2 regions of the Marinomonas sp. BSi20584 genome follow, and region 1 is predicted to be linked to the other one. Evidence: predicted binding sites of a transcription regulator. Region 1 holds the regulator's gene; the other holds the start of a gene.

Evidence for each region. The regulator FNR, encoded in region 1, switches genes on or off when oxygen is low (the NO sensors DNR and NnrR bind a similar motif). The targets are predictions, from matches to a motif close to TTGATNTANATCAA.
Region 2: TY87_RS13505 (HP1242/YdcH family protein) is a predicted target of FNR. The motif match lies at 5,930-5,943, and genes of this name have one in related genera.

The regions. Positions count from the first base shown of each region.
Region 1 is NZ_KZ454869.1:133,894-141,947, reverse strand. Features, by position in the region: gene TY87_RS02300 (CBS domain-containing protein) at 1-589, shown strand, start outside; gene tusA (sulfurtransferase TusA) at 678-908, opposite strand; gene TY87_RS02290 (alpha/beta family hydrolase) at 927-1,523, opposite strand; gene hemN (oxygen-independent coproporphyrinogen III oxidase) at 1,711-3,081, shown strand; gene fnr (fumarate/nitrate reduction transcriptional regulator Fnr) at 3,103-3,864, shown strand; gene TY87_RS02275 (adenine phosphoribosyltransferase) at 3,889-4,431, shown strand; gene TY87_RS02270 (YfaZ family outer membrane protein) at 4,501-5,064, opposite strand; gene ttcA (tRNA 2-thiocytidine(32) synthetase TtcA) at 5,075-5,914, opposite strand; gene TY87_RS02260 (SprT family zinc-dependent metalloprotease) at 6,034-6,513, opposite strand; gene TY87_RS02255 (RecQ family ATP-dependent DNA helicase) at 6,549-8,054, opposite strand, start outside.
Region 2 is NZ_KZ454881.1:127,265-135,318, reverse strand. Features, by position in the region: gene TY87_RS13525 (flagellar protein MotY) at 182-1,072, opposite strand; gene rnt (ribonuclease T) at 1,168-1,836, shown strand; gene TY87_RS13515 (YbaN family protein) at 1,908-2,375, shown strand; gene TY87_RS13510 (DUF748 domain-containing protein) at 2,420-5,671, shown strand; gene TY87_RS13505 (HP1242/YdcH family protein) at 6,004-6,264, shown strand; gene TY87_RS13500 (TonB-dependent siderophore receptor) at 6,479-8,054, shown strand, end outside.

The sequences.
Region 1 (8,054 bases):
AACACTAACTTATGTATCTACAAAAGACGTTAACCAACTAACTTGGCCTGCAACTACAGAAAATATAAACCTTTATTCTTCTGCTTTATCAGTCTTTACTGATTTTCAAACGGCCGGCCCACGCGTAATTGAATCAAATACTCGTGCAGATGAGCTTGTTCAGTTGATGAGAAAAGAACATGTACGCATGAAAATCGTAGTCGATGCAGATAATCGCTTTGTTGGCGTTATTAGTCTTGAAGACTTGTCTGAAGATGTCTTCATTAAACAGGTAGCAAATGGTTTTCAACGTTCAGAATTGATGGTTGCAGATTTGATGAGAGCTAAAGAAGTGTTACTTGCTCTATCGTATACATCTCTTAAGCATTCAGATATTGAATCACTTTTGTTTAGTCAGCGTAACAATAAGCTGCAGCATTTGCTTGTTATTGATGAAGATACCAAGGCTATTCGTGGTTTGATTTCATCTAACGATGTTGCTCGCCAGCTTCGATTGGATATTGATGTTGCTTTCTCTAGTTTTGCGCATACTTACCAAAGCGCTATTCTTGGTCAAAAAGAGCCTACAAAAAAGCTAAAGGTAGCTTAATTCACGATCAACTTTTAGCGCTAGTTACTTAAAAGAAGCCCAGATTATTAGATAATCTGGGCTTCTTTTTGTTTGCTCTTGTTTCTTATTAGCCTTTCTTTTCGATCCAATAGTAATAAATCTCCCCTTCTTGATCTTGTCGAATAAGCTTGTGGCCAAGAAATTGGCAGAACTTTGGAATATCTCTTGTCGTTGATGGATCAGTCGCAATGACTTTTAGCACCTCCTTCGCAGCCAGTTTTCGCATCTCTACATGAAGCATCATTACGGGTTCAGGGCAAAGTAAATCTGTTGCATCAAGCTGAGCTTGGTGTTCCATAATATTTCTCTCAATAGGTTAAGCTTCGGTTTCGATATTCTTCTCTAGCCAGTTTTTCGTGTGAATAGCTATTTCTAAAACAGTGTCTTCTATACTTTTATTGTATTTTTTTAGCGTTTTAAAGTCATGGTCCGCACCTTCTATCCAAAGAATATTCACATTGTCAGGCAATATTTGCTTACTAACCCAATCGTACGAACCTAATTGATCTCTTGTGCCTTGAATAATCAAACATGGTGCTTTTAGTTCAGCAAGAAACGATAATCTATTTTTTTCGGGCTTTCCGGCTGGGTAGAAAGGAAAACCGAAACATACTACAGCTTTCACCATGGGTAGATGTGTTAGTTGTGTAGCTACTCGACCTCCCATGGATTTCCCAGCAACAATACAGCTATTCTCATCCACAATATGCTCAGCAAATTCAGGAACAAGGGTGTTAAATCTAGGTGGTGGCCTTTTCTTTCCTAAACGCTCTTGCTCTTGCATATATGAAAAAGTTACTGGTATCGCAGCTTGCTGTCTTTGCTCGGATATTGCGTCACAAAGTTGCTTTAAAAAGGTGTGATTGTGACCAGCACCAGCACCGTGGGCGAGGTATAAAGGGAGAGAATTCATGTTCATAGTTTTCAAAAAAAACGCTATTAGACCAGATTAGATCGATGGTTAGAACCTTGCTAGATGCATTATTACCAACAACATAGAGAAAGGTTTTAGTTGCAGTATGAAAATCCTTGATCTGGGTCAGCAAATGGCTTTTCACTAAAGTGTAAACTCCTATTAGAAATTTTAATAGGAACACATCATGATTTGGGATTCTTCACTTATCGCTAAGTACGATCTATCTGGGCCTCGTTATACATCTTACCCAACGGCACCGCAATTTGACTCAAGTATTAGTAAAATTGCGCTTATTGATAAGATGTTAACGCCTTCCGAAGCGCCTCTTAGTTTGTATTTTCATATTCCGTTTTGCGCTCACCTTTGTTACTACTGCGCCTGTAATAAGATTGTGACTAAGCAGTACGATAAAGGCGCCGAATACGTTGAACTACTCGGCGAAGAAATGAGATTACGCAGCCTTATGCTTGATCACTCAAGAGAAGTTACGCAGTTACATTTTGGTGGTGGCACCCCTACTTTTTTGACCGAAGAATTAATTGAGGTGCTATTTGATAATATTCAGCAACACTTCAATTTAATTAATGACGGAACGCAAGATTACAGCATTGAAATAGATCCTAGAGAAATAAGTCGATCTAAGCTGAAGTTATTAACTGAAAAGGGAATTAACCGAATTAGTATTGGTGTGCAAGACTTTGACATCAAGGTACAAGAGGCCATCCATCGTGTTCAACCCGTTAAAATGGTTGCAGATCTTGTAAAAGATGCTCGTGAATTAGACATTAAGTCAATTAATTTTGATCTAATTTATGGCTTGCCATATCAATCTATAGAAGGCTTTAGAGAGACTTTGGCGCAAGTGATTGAATTATCACCAGAGCGAATTTCGCTGTTCAATTACGCTCATTTACCTGATCGATTCCGTGCTCAAAGACTGATTTCAGATGATAGTTTGCCCGTATCAAGTATGAAACTTGATTTGTTGAAAATGAGTATTGAGTATTTGATAGCTGCTGGTTATGAATATATCGGCATGGATCATTTTGCAAAATCAACTGATAGCTTGGCGATAGCTCAAAAACAAGGCAAGCTACAGCGTAACTTTCAGGGCTATACAACACATGCTGGCACAGATTTGGTCGCATTTGGCGTTTCTGCTATTAGTGATTTAAATGGTGTTTATATTCAGAACCATACTGACTTATCAATTTATAGGAGTAGTATTGAGAAAGGTCAATTAGCTATAGCTAAAGGGTATATTAGTGATCTAGATGACAGAATTCGACATCAAGTTATAATGACGCTAATTTCTCAATTTGAGTTGAACACTGCCATTATTGAGCAAAAATATAATATTAGCTTCTTCGAGTACTTTTTTGAAGAGATGGAAAATCTAACTCCCATGACTAAAGATGGTATGTTAGATATTGATCGTAGTGGAATGCAGACCACTATTAAAGTTACAGAGCGCGGTAGATTATTAATTCGCTGTATTTGTATGGTTTTTGATAAATATCTCAACGGCGCCATAAAATACTCTAAAGTTATATAGATCGAGATCAGGGAGATTCACATGTCATTGACACACACACAGTCACGATTCAACAGTACGCTTACTTCGCAATGCCAGAACTGTAGCTTAAGCGCCCTTTGCCTTCCAATAGCATTAGCTGATGAAGATATTAATAAATTAGATCAAATAATAGAGCGTAAGAAACCACTAAAAAAGGGCGAGTTTTTGTTTCGCCAAGGCGAAGCGTTTGATTCAGTTTATGCTGTACGCTCTGGCACTTTAAAAACATTCAATATTACGTCCGTCGGCGAAGAGCAAATTACAGGCTTTTATTGCCCCAGTGAATTAGTCGGTTTAAGCGGGATTGATTCAAACGTCTACCCTGTTTCTGCAAAGGCACTGGAAACAACAACAGTGTGCGAGATTCCATTTAGTCATCTTGAAGAGCTGTCTTCTCATATCCCTTCTTTGAAGCATCAGATATTTAAGGTGATGAGCCGTAAAATATCCGACGACCAACAGATGATGGTATTGTTAGGGAAAAAGAATGCTGATGAGAAAGTTGCTTCTTTCCTTTTGAATCTATCTAATCGTTTCAAAAAGCGTGGTTATTCAGCGAGCTCTTTTCGTTTATCTATGTCGCGCGGGGAAATTGGTAACTACCTTGGATTGGCAGTTGAAACTGTTAGTCGTGTCATCACCCGTTTTCAAAAAAATGAGTTAATACATGTTGATGGCAAGGAAATAGAAATAATCGACTTCCCTGAAATGCAAAAACTCGTTGGGGTTGCTAGTGATTGTGGTAAAATCGCCCGCATTTGATTGATATGATGAGGCCCAACAGGCATGCTTTACGACGATTTTTACGTTAAATCCCTAATACAAACAATAGAAGACTGGCCAAAACAAGGTATAAGCTTTCGAGACATTACTCCCATTTTTAGTGACCCTAAAGGCATGAGAATGGTTGTTGATGCTTATGTGCATCGCTACATTGCAACAGATATCACTCATATTGCCTGCATTGATGCTCGAGGCTTTTTAATTGCTGCTGTTTTAGCCTATGAACTGCAAAAGCCGCTTATCTTAGTGCGTAAAAAGGGCAAGCTTCCAGGAAAAACCATTTCACAAAAATACGCTTTGGAATACGGTGAAGCGGAATTGGAGATCCAAGAAGGCGCAGTGAAAGCGGGCGATGAAGTATTGTTATTTGATGATTTGATAGCGACTGGTGGTACCCTATTTGCCGCTATCAAACTATTGACCAGCCAAGGTGCGAATATAAAAGAAGTGGCAGCTATTATAGATTTGCCTGATCTAGGCGGAAGTCAAAAACTAAGAGACAGTGAAATACCTGTTTTTAGCCTTTGCGCTTATGATGGTGAATAATGCTCGAATGTTAACAAATAAAAAGGTGGCATAAGCCACCTTTTTATTTTCAAATAATATTTACTGTTATTAAAAGTCTACTGTTGCACCAATAGAAAGACCTTTGTCAATTTCTTTACGAGAATCATCTTCATATACAGTTACTGTTTTGCCATATCGAATAAACGCACGTGCATTGCGCATAGTCATGTATTCAGCACGAAATTCATAAGTGTACATATGATCTAAGTTGGAGATGGATAATACTTGTGGTGAGTAATACACAGAGCCATAGATACTAACTCGATTCGCTTCTGGTAAGGTGTATCGGTACCAACCACCTAAAGCAAGCGCAACAGATAAGTCGTCCTTCTTGTCTAAATCTGCATCAATAGCATATAGTCTAATACCAATACCTGCTTGAAGCGGTCCACTAGTATCTGAGTCTTCAACAGTGACACCTATATGTGCAGTAGAGGTATTTTTGTCATCATTATGAGTCACGCCGCCATTAACGCCGAACGCTCCCATATTCAAGTTAATATCACCTTTTACTGTATCATTCGTTAGACTAACTCCAGCGGATGATGCATTGACGATAGAAGACCCTAAAATACCGACGGTTAACAATAGAGCTTTATGCGTTAGGTTCATTTCTATTATCCTATAATGAAATAATATTTAATCGGTCAAAGGCCGCGGGCGACTGTTTTAACCCTTTAAAGTCGAATAGTTTTGTGTCTGCCAAATGCGATGGAACGACATTTTGAATAGCAGAAAACATGGTTTCCGTTCTACCAGGAAATTCTTTTTCCCACTTTTGTAACATGTCTTTTACGACTTGTCTTTGTAAGTTCTCTTGAGAGCCACAAAGGTTACAAGGGATAATAGGATATTCCTTCATCACAGAGAAGGCTTCAATATCTTCTTCTTTGCAGTAAGCAAGAGGACGGATAACGATATGTTTACCATCATCGCTTAGCAATTTTGGTGGCATAGACTTTAACTTACCACCAAAAAACATATTCAAGAATAATGTTTCAAGAATATCATCTCTGTGATGGCCAAGTGCGATTTTAGTCGCTCCAATTTCCTCAGCAAAACCGTATAAGGAACCACGGCGCAAACGAGAGCATAAGCCACAAGTGGTTTTCCCCTCAGGCACAATTTCTTTTACGATGCTGTAAGTATCGCGTTCTAAAATATGAAAATCCACACCTAGCTCTTCCAGATAAGCAGGTAAGATATGCTCAGGAAAGCCAGGTTGCTTCTGATCTAGATTCACAGCAACAATACTAAAATTTATAGGTGCGCTAGCCTGAAGGTTCCGCAAAATTTCAAGCATAGTGTAAGAGTCTTTGCCTCCAGATAAACACACCATCACTTTGTCACCTTCTTCAATCATATTGAAGTCAGCAATAGCTTGGCCGGTTAATCTGCGAAGGCGTTTTTGGAGCTTGTTTAGCTCTAACTTTTCTTTAGGTCGAGTAGATAAATCCATCATATATACGCTGTAAACAAAACGCGACTATATTACTATAAGCATGAAGCTACCGCATCAAAAATGGATAATATAAGGCAAAAGTGTATAAAAAATCACTTTCTCACTGTTTTTATAGGTTATCAGCTATCTTTGCTTATAAATTGTAATGTTGAGCGACAACCTTTGCAGATGTATTCAACGCCGCGCTGAGCTCTGGTGTGCCGCTGTTTAGTGAATTGATGTTTTTGGCAGGAGCAGTGGTATTCATAGGCGTGTTTTTGTGGGGGAACATCAAAGGTATGTGTTCGATTTGGTCGGATGCCATATACCTTAAGCATAACAGCTTGCCACTCTTTGCCATGAGGTTTCACCGTGTTACCGTAAATTTGAAATACAATGATGTGAGCAACTTCATGTGGAACAACGGTGTTTAAGAATTCAGCCGGGCTTTGTTGATACATGAAATGGTTAAACCGCAGTTCATTTTTTTGCAGATGTGCGGTACCTGCAGCCCTGCCTCTTTGCTTTAAATTACATGACGAGCGTTTAAATTTATTACCAAAAAACGCATCAGCTTTATCAAAGCAATGATCGGCTTTTTCAATAATGATGCTCAACACATCTTCGTCGTAGTTTAAGCTCGTCTGTCGAGAGGTTAAGGGCATAATGTAGCCTTCTCTTTTAAATCTACCTCATGAATGATTTTAATGAGCGACTCAGCAAAATCAGCCACTTTTTCTTTTGATAAACCAGTTAAGCGACTCAATGAAGCAATAGAGTTTGGCTTATGCAAGCAAATTAACCTAAGTTGGGTATCACTTAAGTCCAGTTTGCCGTAGCTGTACTTCCAAGCCAATATTTTATGCCAATTTATGCTGTCTATTGCAAGATGCTCTTCTTGAAGGGCCGGATAATAATGCTCACTAGGAATGATTATTTGTGTTTTTCCTTGAAGTACACTCCGTGATTTCTCGTTGATATGTACGGCAAAAACACTATGTACTCCAAGCGTAATATAATCGTAGGCAATTAAATGCCTTATAACTGATTTCCATTGCACTTCACTTAACTCTTTGCCTTTGCCAAATAATGGTAACGACTCTGCCCCAACGGCCGAAACTACTTTGGTTTTCTTCCCAAGTAAAATTTGGATAAGTAGCGAAAAAGGCTGAAGTCCTTTCGTGTGATAAATGAGTGATAAAAGCTTCTGACTAGCAGTCGTCATATTCTGTTCGGATTTGTTTGAAAGACATCGATCACAATGCTGGCAAGCAGGAATGCTCTCATCAAAATGTGATAGCAAATTTTGTCGTCTACAGCCACGTCCTTCTAAAATACGAAACAAACTGCCTAAATGTTGTATTTCTCTTTCTGCCGCCAAAGGCTGCAGTGCTGCCAGTTGTTGTGCTTGAAGCATATCCTGCAAACCATATAGCAACAAAGACTTCGCCGGTTTTCCGTCACGTCCTGCTCGCCCGACTTCTTGAAAATAAGACTCAGGACTGCTTGGCAAGTCTAAATGAACAACAAATCGTACATGAGCAATATCAATACCCATACCATAAGCAGTGGTTGCCACCATTATGGTGCCCTGCTGCTCAGCAAAGATCTTGTGATTCTTTTGTTTGTCTTCCTCCAACATAGCTGCGTGATAACTTAAACTAGGTAAGCCAAGTTTGCTCAACCACCCTGCTAGCTCTTCAGTTTTTTTCCGAGAGCGGCAATAAATAATGCCTGTTTCGCCTGGAACTTCATGATGCAGAAAGTACAAAATCTGCTGTTTGGCTTTTCTTTTTTGCGCTATCTGGATCTTGATATTGGTACGATCAAAACTATTGCGTAGCAGCAGGCAATTTTGAAGTTGCAACGACTCTTGAATCGTCAGCATGGTTTTTTGATCGACGGTGCCAGTAAGAGCAATAATAGGAACGTTGGGGAATGAAGATTTTAGCTGTCCAAGTTGACTGTATTCTGGCCTAAAAAAATTTCCCCACTGAGAAATACAATGAGCTTCGTCAATGGCAAATAACGAAATTTCAAAGCTGTGTAAAAAGCCTATGACCGAAGGTTGAACAAGCTTTTCTGGTGATAAGTAAAGCAAGTCAATATGCTGATGCCGCAATGCCCAAATGAGATCATCTTGTTCGCCAGGATTCAAAGT
Region 2 (8,054 bases), on a different contig from region 1:
GCTCGCGCTCCCTCACCAGTGCTTTCAAACCAGAACATGGCGGCGCAAAAAATTTAAAAAAGGGGCTGTAAGTGTAAGATCTCGATTCTTGCTTAGCAAGTAAAAAGCCCCGTTTTGCACATATAATTCGGCAAAACGAGGCTCTTTTAGCAAATCACAGAAATCTATAATAATTTATAAATTAACTCGACTCAGATGATTTCTCTAAGCGAATCGTTACTCGTCGGTTACGTTCTCGACCTTGGGCCGTATTATTCGTGGTGGAAGGATAGCGTTCACCATGATATCGAGAAATAATTTTTCCCGCAGGCACACCTTTCTCTAATAGATAAGAGGTGACTTTTTCTGCCCTAACTTTTGACAACTCACGGTTATCTCGGCGAGAACCTATAACATCCGTGTGACCATCAATGTAGATGTATTCAACACTTGGGTCAGAAGAAACATACAATGCGACAAGATCCAGACGAGCCTTAATTCGATCCGTAAGATTCACGCCATTGGTCGGAAACAAGGCCGCTGTTCTGGCAATCTGGTCATAATTTACTGGCAACAGACTAGACAAGCAGCGTCTAAACTCATTGTAAGCAGGCGCAAAGTTAATATTCGACAAACCCACTTCTATCGTTTCACGATTATTTTCCCAAGCGGTTCCTGCGACAACAGGATGACGCCCACGATCCAAACTTGTTAGCATCCGTTCAGCGACTCGTCCACCTACTTCAACCGTTAAACCGTAACCAGGGTAAGGTAAAATTTCTAAGGTTTCTGGCTTTAAACCTGGCGACCAATCTGGTGCTTGAGAAATAATATAAACCTGACCTGGGCCGAGTTTTTCGTTCTGCGGCTGCAAAATGAATTTCATAGGTTCGCCAGCTTCTTTTATAAAGTGGCCTTCACCGTAATTCGGCACGGGGTGCGTTAAACTGCACGAAAAAATATCGCCCGAAAGTAGCCACTCAGAATCCGAAATACCAGATTGGTAATGAGTTATGGCATTGGCCTGCGTACATACCATGCCAATAGCCAATAAAAATGTGGTACGAATTAGAAGTTGTTGGGGAATTCCCATTTAGACATCTCGTTCAAGCATTATCAAATGTGTTATGATCCGATCCTATTGTATACCGTTACTGTTGATCAAGCGGCAGAATTAAGGACCTTCTTTTGTCAAACCATGAAATCAAAGATAGATTCCGCGGCTTCCTACCTGTTGTTATCGACGTAGAAACCGCAGGCTTTAATCAAAAAACAGATGCTTTATTAGAAATGGCGGCCAGCATCCTGCGAATGGATGAAAATGGCGACTTATATATCCACGAAACATTGGACTTTTTGATCAAGCCATTTGAGGGTGCAAACCTTGAAAAAGCGGCGCTGGACTTTACTGGCATTGACCCTTTTGCTCCTGGCAGACAAGACATGCCAGAAACTGAAGCTCTCAATCAAATGTTTAGTAAAGTTCGAAAAGAACTGAAGTCTGTCGGCTGTAAACGCGCCATTCTAGTTGGTCATAATGCAGCTTTTGACCACGGTTTTTTGAATGCCGCGATTGAACGAGCCGACATTAAACGTAACCCATTTCACCCATTTTCTAGCTTCGATACTGCAAGTCTCGCTGGATTAGTGTTTGGGCAAACCGTATTAGCGAAAGCGTGTGAAGCGGCTTCTATTCCGTTTAGTAACTCAGAAGCACATTCTGCGAAATATGATACTGAAAAAACTGCAGAACTATTTTGTGAAATGGTTAACCGTTTAAAACGTTTAGGCGGCTGGCCTTTGGTTGAAAATGAAGCCGAAGATAGTATGGCGGCTATTTTCCATTCAGGAAAATAACGTCATAATGAGAATGGGCTTGAGTTATTAAAGCCCACTTTTCTTTTTTTACCTATTAAGCGGACATTACTATGCAAGGAAAGCGAATCTTATATCTGATGCTGGGGTGGTTCTCTCTGATCACTGGCATTATTGGTATTTTTCTCCCCTTGCTTCCTACTACGCCGCTGGTATTACTCGCTGCTTGGTGTTTTTCTCGCTCCTCTGTACGATTCCATACTTGGCTCATGGAACACAAATTCTTTGGCCCGATTGTACGCGACTGGCAATCCTCAAATGGCATTCCTCGTAAAGCAAGAAACCGCGCCATCATTTTTATGTGGGCAGGTATGGCGATTTCGATCTTTATTGTTTCTCGCTTATGGGCAACCATAGGATTAATCACCATAGGGCTCTGTGTAAGCACCTATTTATTACGCATGCCTATTCGTTCTGAAAGCCCACTAATCACAGAAAACACAACAGAAACAGAAACAGAAACAGAAACAGAAACAGAAAAAGCATTAAAAAGCACCGAAGACAAAGACAGAACTAGCTAATCCATATTCACTTATTTACTATTGAGAAAGCAGAAAGGCACTTTATGATGACACGCCGACATTTTCGACACTTTGTCTTTTATCCATTTGCGGCTCTGACTGGTCTCACTAGCGCAATGTGGCTAGCTGCTCCATTTATAGCAGAGCACTATTTGATAGCTTATTTTCAAAAGCAAGACGAAAATGTTACCGTTGGCAAGCTGTCTATTGACTTCTTCCCCCCTAAAGTTGATTTGAAAAATATCGTCATCAATGACAAAAACCAAGATACTCTCACTCTTAAACGCGCTATTTTTGAAGTCGAAATATGGCCGCTTTTAACTAAAACAGTTCATATCTCAGAAGCCAAAATTGAAGGTTTAAACTTAGTAGTTGCCCAGCACGAGAAAGACTGGATTATTGCAGGTATTAATACTTCTCAATTCATCACACCTGAAGATCAACAAGAACCAGAAGCAACAGAAGAAACCGCAGAAAACCCAAGTGCGCCTTGGACAATAAAACTGCCTTCATTTTCATTCACTGACAGCCAAGTTAACCTGTCTCGTCAACCAGACTTAAACGTCCCTGCCGAATTAGATAAATTCGTCTTAACTAATCTATCTATAAAAGATCTATCCGGCCAAGAACTTACATGGCAAGGCGAGGTTGCTTTATCTGCTCTAGTCAATGAAACCACGCTGTCCTTAGAAAGCCAGTTTGATTATTCACCATTACAAGCCAGCGCAGACGTCGACATTAAAAATACGCGTTTGCTGATAGAGAGCTTTCGCCACTTTTTACCTTCACCTTACAACGAAGGTAAAGGCCAATTGGATCTCGCTGGAAGCTTTCAATTTTCACAACAGCAAGTGAATGGCGCACCTGTTTTTGATGTTAAAAACCTAACTTTAAACACTCAAGTTGATAACCTAAATTTACCATTAGGCGAACAAGACAAAGTTTCCACCAAATCTACGTCACTATCGATATCAAAAGCCAATGCCCGCTTTGTTTCCGCTGACCAATTGGCCGCGACTGGAACTATTAACCTGCAGTCTACGCAGTCATTCTTTGCACAGGCGGATATAGCCGCACAGTTTGATAAGCTAACCCTAAACACGCCGTTCGATGTTAAACGTGATAAACAGGGATTAGCAGCAAGTGGAAAACTAGATGTGCAGTTAGAGCAGCCGCTCTTTACTCAGGCAGAGCAAAAAGCCCAGCTTGATATGCTTACCCTAAACACCCCATTTGATATTAAGCAGAATGAGCTTGGATTAGCTGCCAGCGGAAACCTTGATTTACAGTTAGGAAAATCCAGCTTTGCTCAAGCTGAGCAAAACGTACAATTTGATAATCTGACGTTTAACACGCCTTTCGATGTCAAACAGGATAAACAGTCGGGGCTGACCGCAAATGCTGCCTCAACAATACTGGACATGAATGAGCTTTCCCTATCATCAGAAAGCCTTGCTGTACAAAACCAGCAACTGCACATTGCATTAAACGATATCGCTCTTACTATGGATAACGATCAAGCTCTTACCGCCTCTTTACTTGCGGAAATACAAAGTCATGATCTATCCGTACAACAAGCCGGAAATACGGCCGACTACGCCACGTTCAATTTATCAAATACGCTTTCTCTGCAAAAAAATGGCGACACACTTTCAGCTCAAAATAGCCAATTGTCTATCGATATTAAAGGCTTGAAAGGGACACAAAGTGACGAGAAACAATTCTCATTAGGTGCCGCCAAACTGACTGCAGACCAATTAGATGTAAAGCAAACTAATCAACAGTCTCCAGCAATAAAAGGCACTAACCTCAACTTTACCAGTGAATCACTGGACAGCATGTTGACGAATAAAAAGCGCATTGCCTCTTGGAAGAATGCCGACATTAGTGGCCTTTCGTTTACTCAGCAAGATAAAGACTTTGACGCCTCATTAGCCCAATTAAGCGTCATGGATTTAACGGTTTCCGAATTGGTTGCGGATGCAGGTAACAAACAAACACTTCCACCGTTAAGCCATATCGGCAGTATCAAAGTAGAAAAAATTGAAGCTACTCAAGATGGCGCTAAAATCAAACAGATCACTACGGATTCAGCCAAAGTAAGCCTAATATTGGATGCTCAAAAGCGTATACAAAACCTCGTTTTTGTCGATGTTGAACAGCAAAATACGCCTGAGCCTGTACTAAAGAATCCAAACGTTCCAAGAGAAAAAGACGCTAAAAATGCCGTTAGCAACACTCAGGATGCAGAACAAAATCCTGCATTTAAAGCACCTTATTACGTTATTTTGGATGCCTACGATACAACTGGAGCGTCCAGTATTTATGTGCAAGACAAGAGTATTTCTCCTACATTGCAACGTTCTTTAGACATCGACACTCTATCATTGCGCAATCTAAATACGCAGAAAAAAGACCAAGCCACAGTATTGGCGCTAAAAGCGCGCAATGGTAAATACGCCACTCTACAGAGTGACATAACTATTTGGCCTCTGGCTGATAAACTCACCTTAAAAAGTGACTTGGTTATTCGTGAAGCCGAATTGCCACCCTATTCCTCTTATATTGCTAATGTTTTAGGCTACCAAATAGACTCTGGACAACTGGATCTAGACTTAAAACTCAACGCAGATAGCGGAGTGTTGAGTGGCAACTCCCATATTGTATTAAGAGAATTCGACCTTGGCGGACGCAAAGAAAGCAGCTCCGTTATCAAGGCTGGTGCTGTTCCGCTTAATATCGCCGTGAGCGTTTTAAAAGACAGCGACAACAATATTGATTTAGATATTCCTCTATCGGGCGATATTGAAAAACCTGAATTCGGCTGGCAGGACTTCTTGCTCTTACCTGTGCGTAAAGCGCTATTTAGCGCATCAAGCACCTACTTGATGCAAACTTTTGTACCATACGCCAATGTTATTAGCATTGCCCAATTCGCCGGTGATCAACTACTCAAGATCCGTGTTGAACCTTTAATTTTTGAAGCTGAAGATGACGAATTAAACGATTCGCAAGATGCCTTTTTAAAGCAACTTGTTGCCTTAATGAAAGACAAAAAAGACAGCCAGCTAAAAGCCTGCGGCGTTGCGAGTTATCTCGATCTGGGCCTTGAAAAACCACCTGTATCTATCGATAACGACACGAAGGAAACCGCAAACAATCTAGCACAAAAACGTGCCGATCATTTGAAAGACTATTTGGTGAAAGAAGGTATTTCGTCTTCACGAGTTTTTCTTTGCTCACCCGAAGTGGATCTATCAAAAAGCAGCAAACCAAGGATAGAACTGAATTTTTAAGTCACCTATCTTTAGAAGCTCTTTAATACCAATAAAATTTACCAAGTTAGCCGCGATAGAAACCTCTATCGCGGCTTTTTAATGTCAAAAAGACGCAAAGAAACCCACGATATAGTGCAACGTCATCTAGACTTAACACTCTCCATTGAAAACTGAAATAAACTGGCCATAACTGTATAAGCAGCGTTTGAAATCCCTATGTAGCAAAGTAATTGGTTACATTCTTTATTAGTTAATTTTTTAAAGAGTGAACAAAGCCTGACCAACATCAAGAGAAGACTAACCTAACTAGGTTAGTCTTAAACGAAAGCTAGCAAGTATAGGAGGCAATTATGCCGATTGAAGACCATAATTTAGTAAATGAATTTCCTGAATATAAAGAAGACATCCACCAGCTAAAAATGGATGATGCACATTTTAAAAAGCTCTATGATGAATATAACCACTTAACAAAAGAAGTGGAAAAAATGGAGCAGGAAATTATCCCGGCTACTACGATTGAAGAAGAAAAGTTAAAGAAACAACGCCTTCAACTAAAAGACACCATACAAGGCTACATTAAAGCGTCAAAACTCGCTGCTGAAAAAGCCTAGTCTTCAAGCCGAGCGGCTTTTGTATGCAAAGCCGCTCTGCCTTCCCTCTGTTTTTTAATAATTCACCTTCTACCTTATCTCTCTCCCTAATATAGTATTAACGTTAATAGCGATTAACTCTGCATTTTGAATCTTTTGTAAATCAACTCCTATTTGAAAATGAATATCATAAACACTATTATACGCAACTCATTCAATTCAACTTGGTTTTCCTATGACGTTAAGAACCACCTTAATGATGATGCAAGCCTGTGGTGCGCTTGTTTTTTCTACTGTGATTTTTGCCGAAAATGCTGCAAACAACATCACACAAGACAGTTATCTCAATGATGGAAATAACAAAATTAAGGATGGATCCAACATAGAACTTCAAACACTTCAGGTACAAGGCCGTGCTCTGTCTTATTACAAAGAAGATGAAGCTGCACTTGCCACTCGAACATCAACTCCCATTGATAAAACACCACAGTCTGTTCAAGTGGTTACTGAGGCTTTGATTGAAGACCAAGCTGCACGACAGATCACCGATCTATATCGATCTATTTCGGGTATGTCGCAAAATAACGTTTCAACGGTGACGCTAAGAGGCTTTAGCCAAGACGAAGTACTATATGACGGCCTAAAAGGTGATCCATTCGGTGACTTCTCTATTCCGCAACTGTTTACCATCGAACAAATACAAGTCCTTAAAGGCCCATCTGGTGCCGTCTATGGTGCTGGCGAACCTGGCGGTGTCATTAACTATGTCACCAAAAAACCGACGTATGAGCAGAAAAACACGCTCAAAGTCAGCGCGGGCAATAAAGACTTTTTAAGCGGTAGCATCGAATCCTCTGGCCCAGCCAATGAAGACGCATCGCAACGCTACCGTGTTGGTATTTACTCCGACGGTCAAGATTCCTATCGTAATAATGTCGAAGAAGAAAACCGAATTATCGATCTTGGTTACGCTTGGGACATCGATGAAAACAATACCCTCACCGTTCAATACACAGACATTCATCAATACATCTCCGGTGCCCGCTTACGCGGCATTCCAACCGATGATGATGGTAACTTCTTGGCTGACACGTCTTGGAATAATAACGAAAAATCCGATTTCCAAGAGCTAGACGCGCAAGTCTTTCAAACGCGTTTAGACCACAGCATAAACTCATGGCTAGACAGCAATTTCTCAGTTCGCTACTTCGAAAACACAGAGACTCAGAAATATCATGAAATAAACAAACTGCTAGATAGCAATAGCGATGGCACCATAGACTCAACACAACGACAATACCGAGATCAAGTCCGTACTCGCAAAGGCATTACATTTACTGGCAATTTAATCGCCGAGCTAGGTGATCATACAGTGTTAGTCGGAAGCGATTATTTTCATCAGAAAAATAGCTTTCTCTACAGTTACGCAAATAAAGCTGATGGCGTTTCCAATCTTAGCCTAACTGACCCTATCTACGGCCAAGATGACGTCAATAGCTACACCATGCACTTAAAAACTGATGAAACCACCACTACAGACCAAATTGGCTTATATATTCAAGACCAATGGAAAATCACAAATCAGCTAGACTTACTAGCTGGCGCTCGTATTGACCGTTTTGAAGAACAATACCAAGACCACACTTCCAGTTCCGCTAAGCAAGAGTATGACGACACAGGTTACTCCAGCCGAATCGGTGCAACCTATAAAATCAATGACAACTGGAAGCCTTACACCTCATTCTCGACAGGTTTCGTACCACAAGAAGCAGAGAAACAAGCTAACTCAAAAAACGGAGAGTTTTTTGATC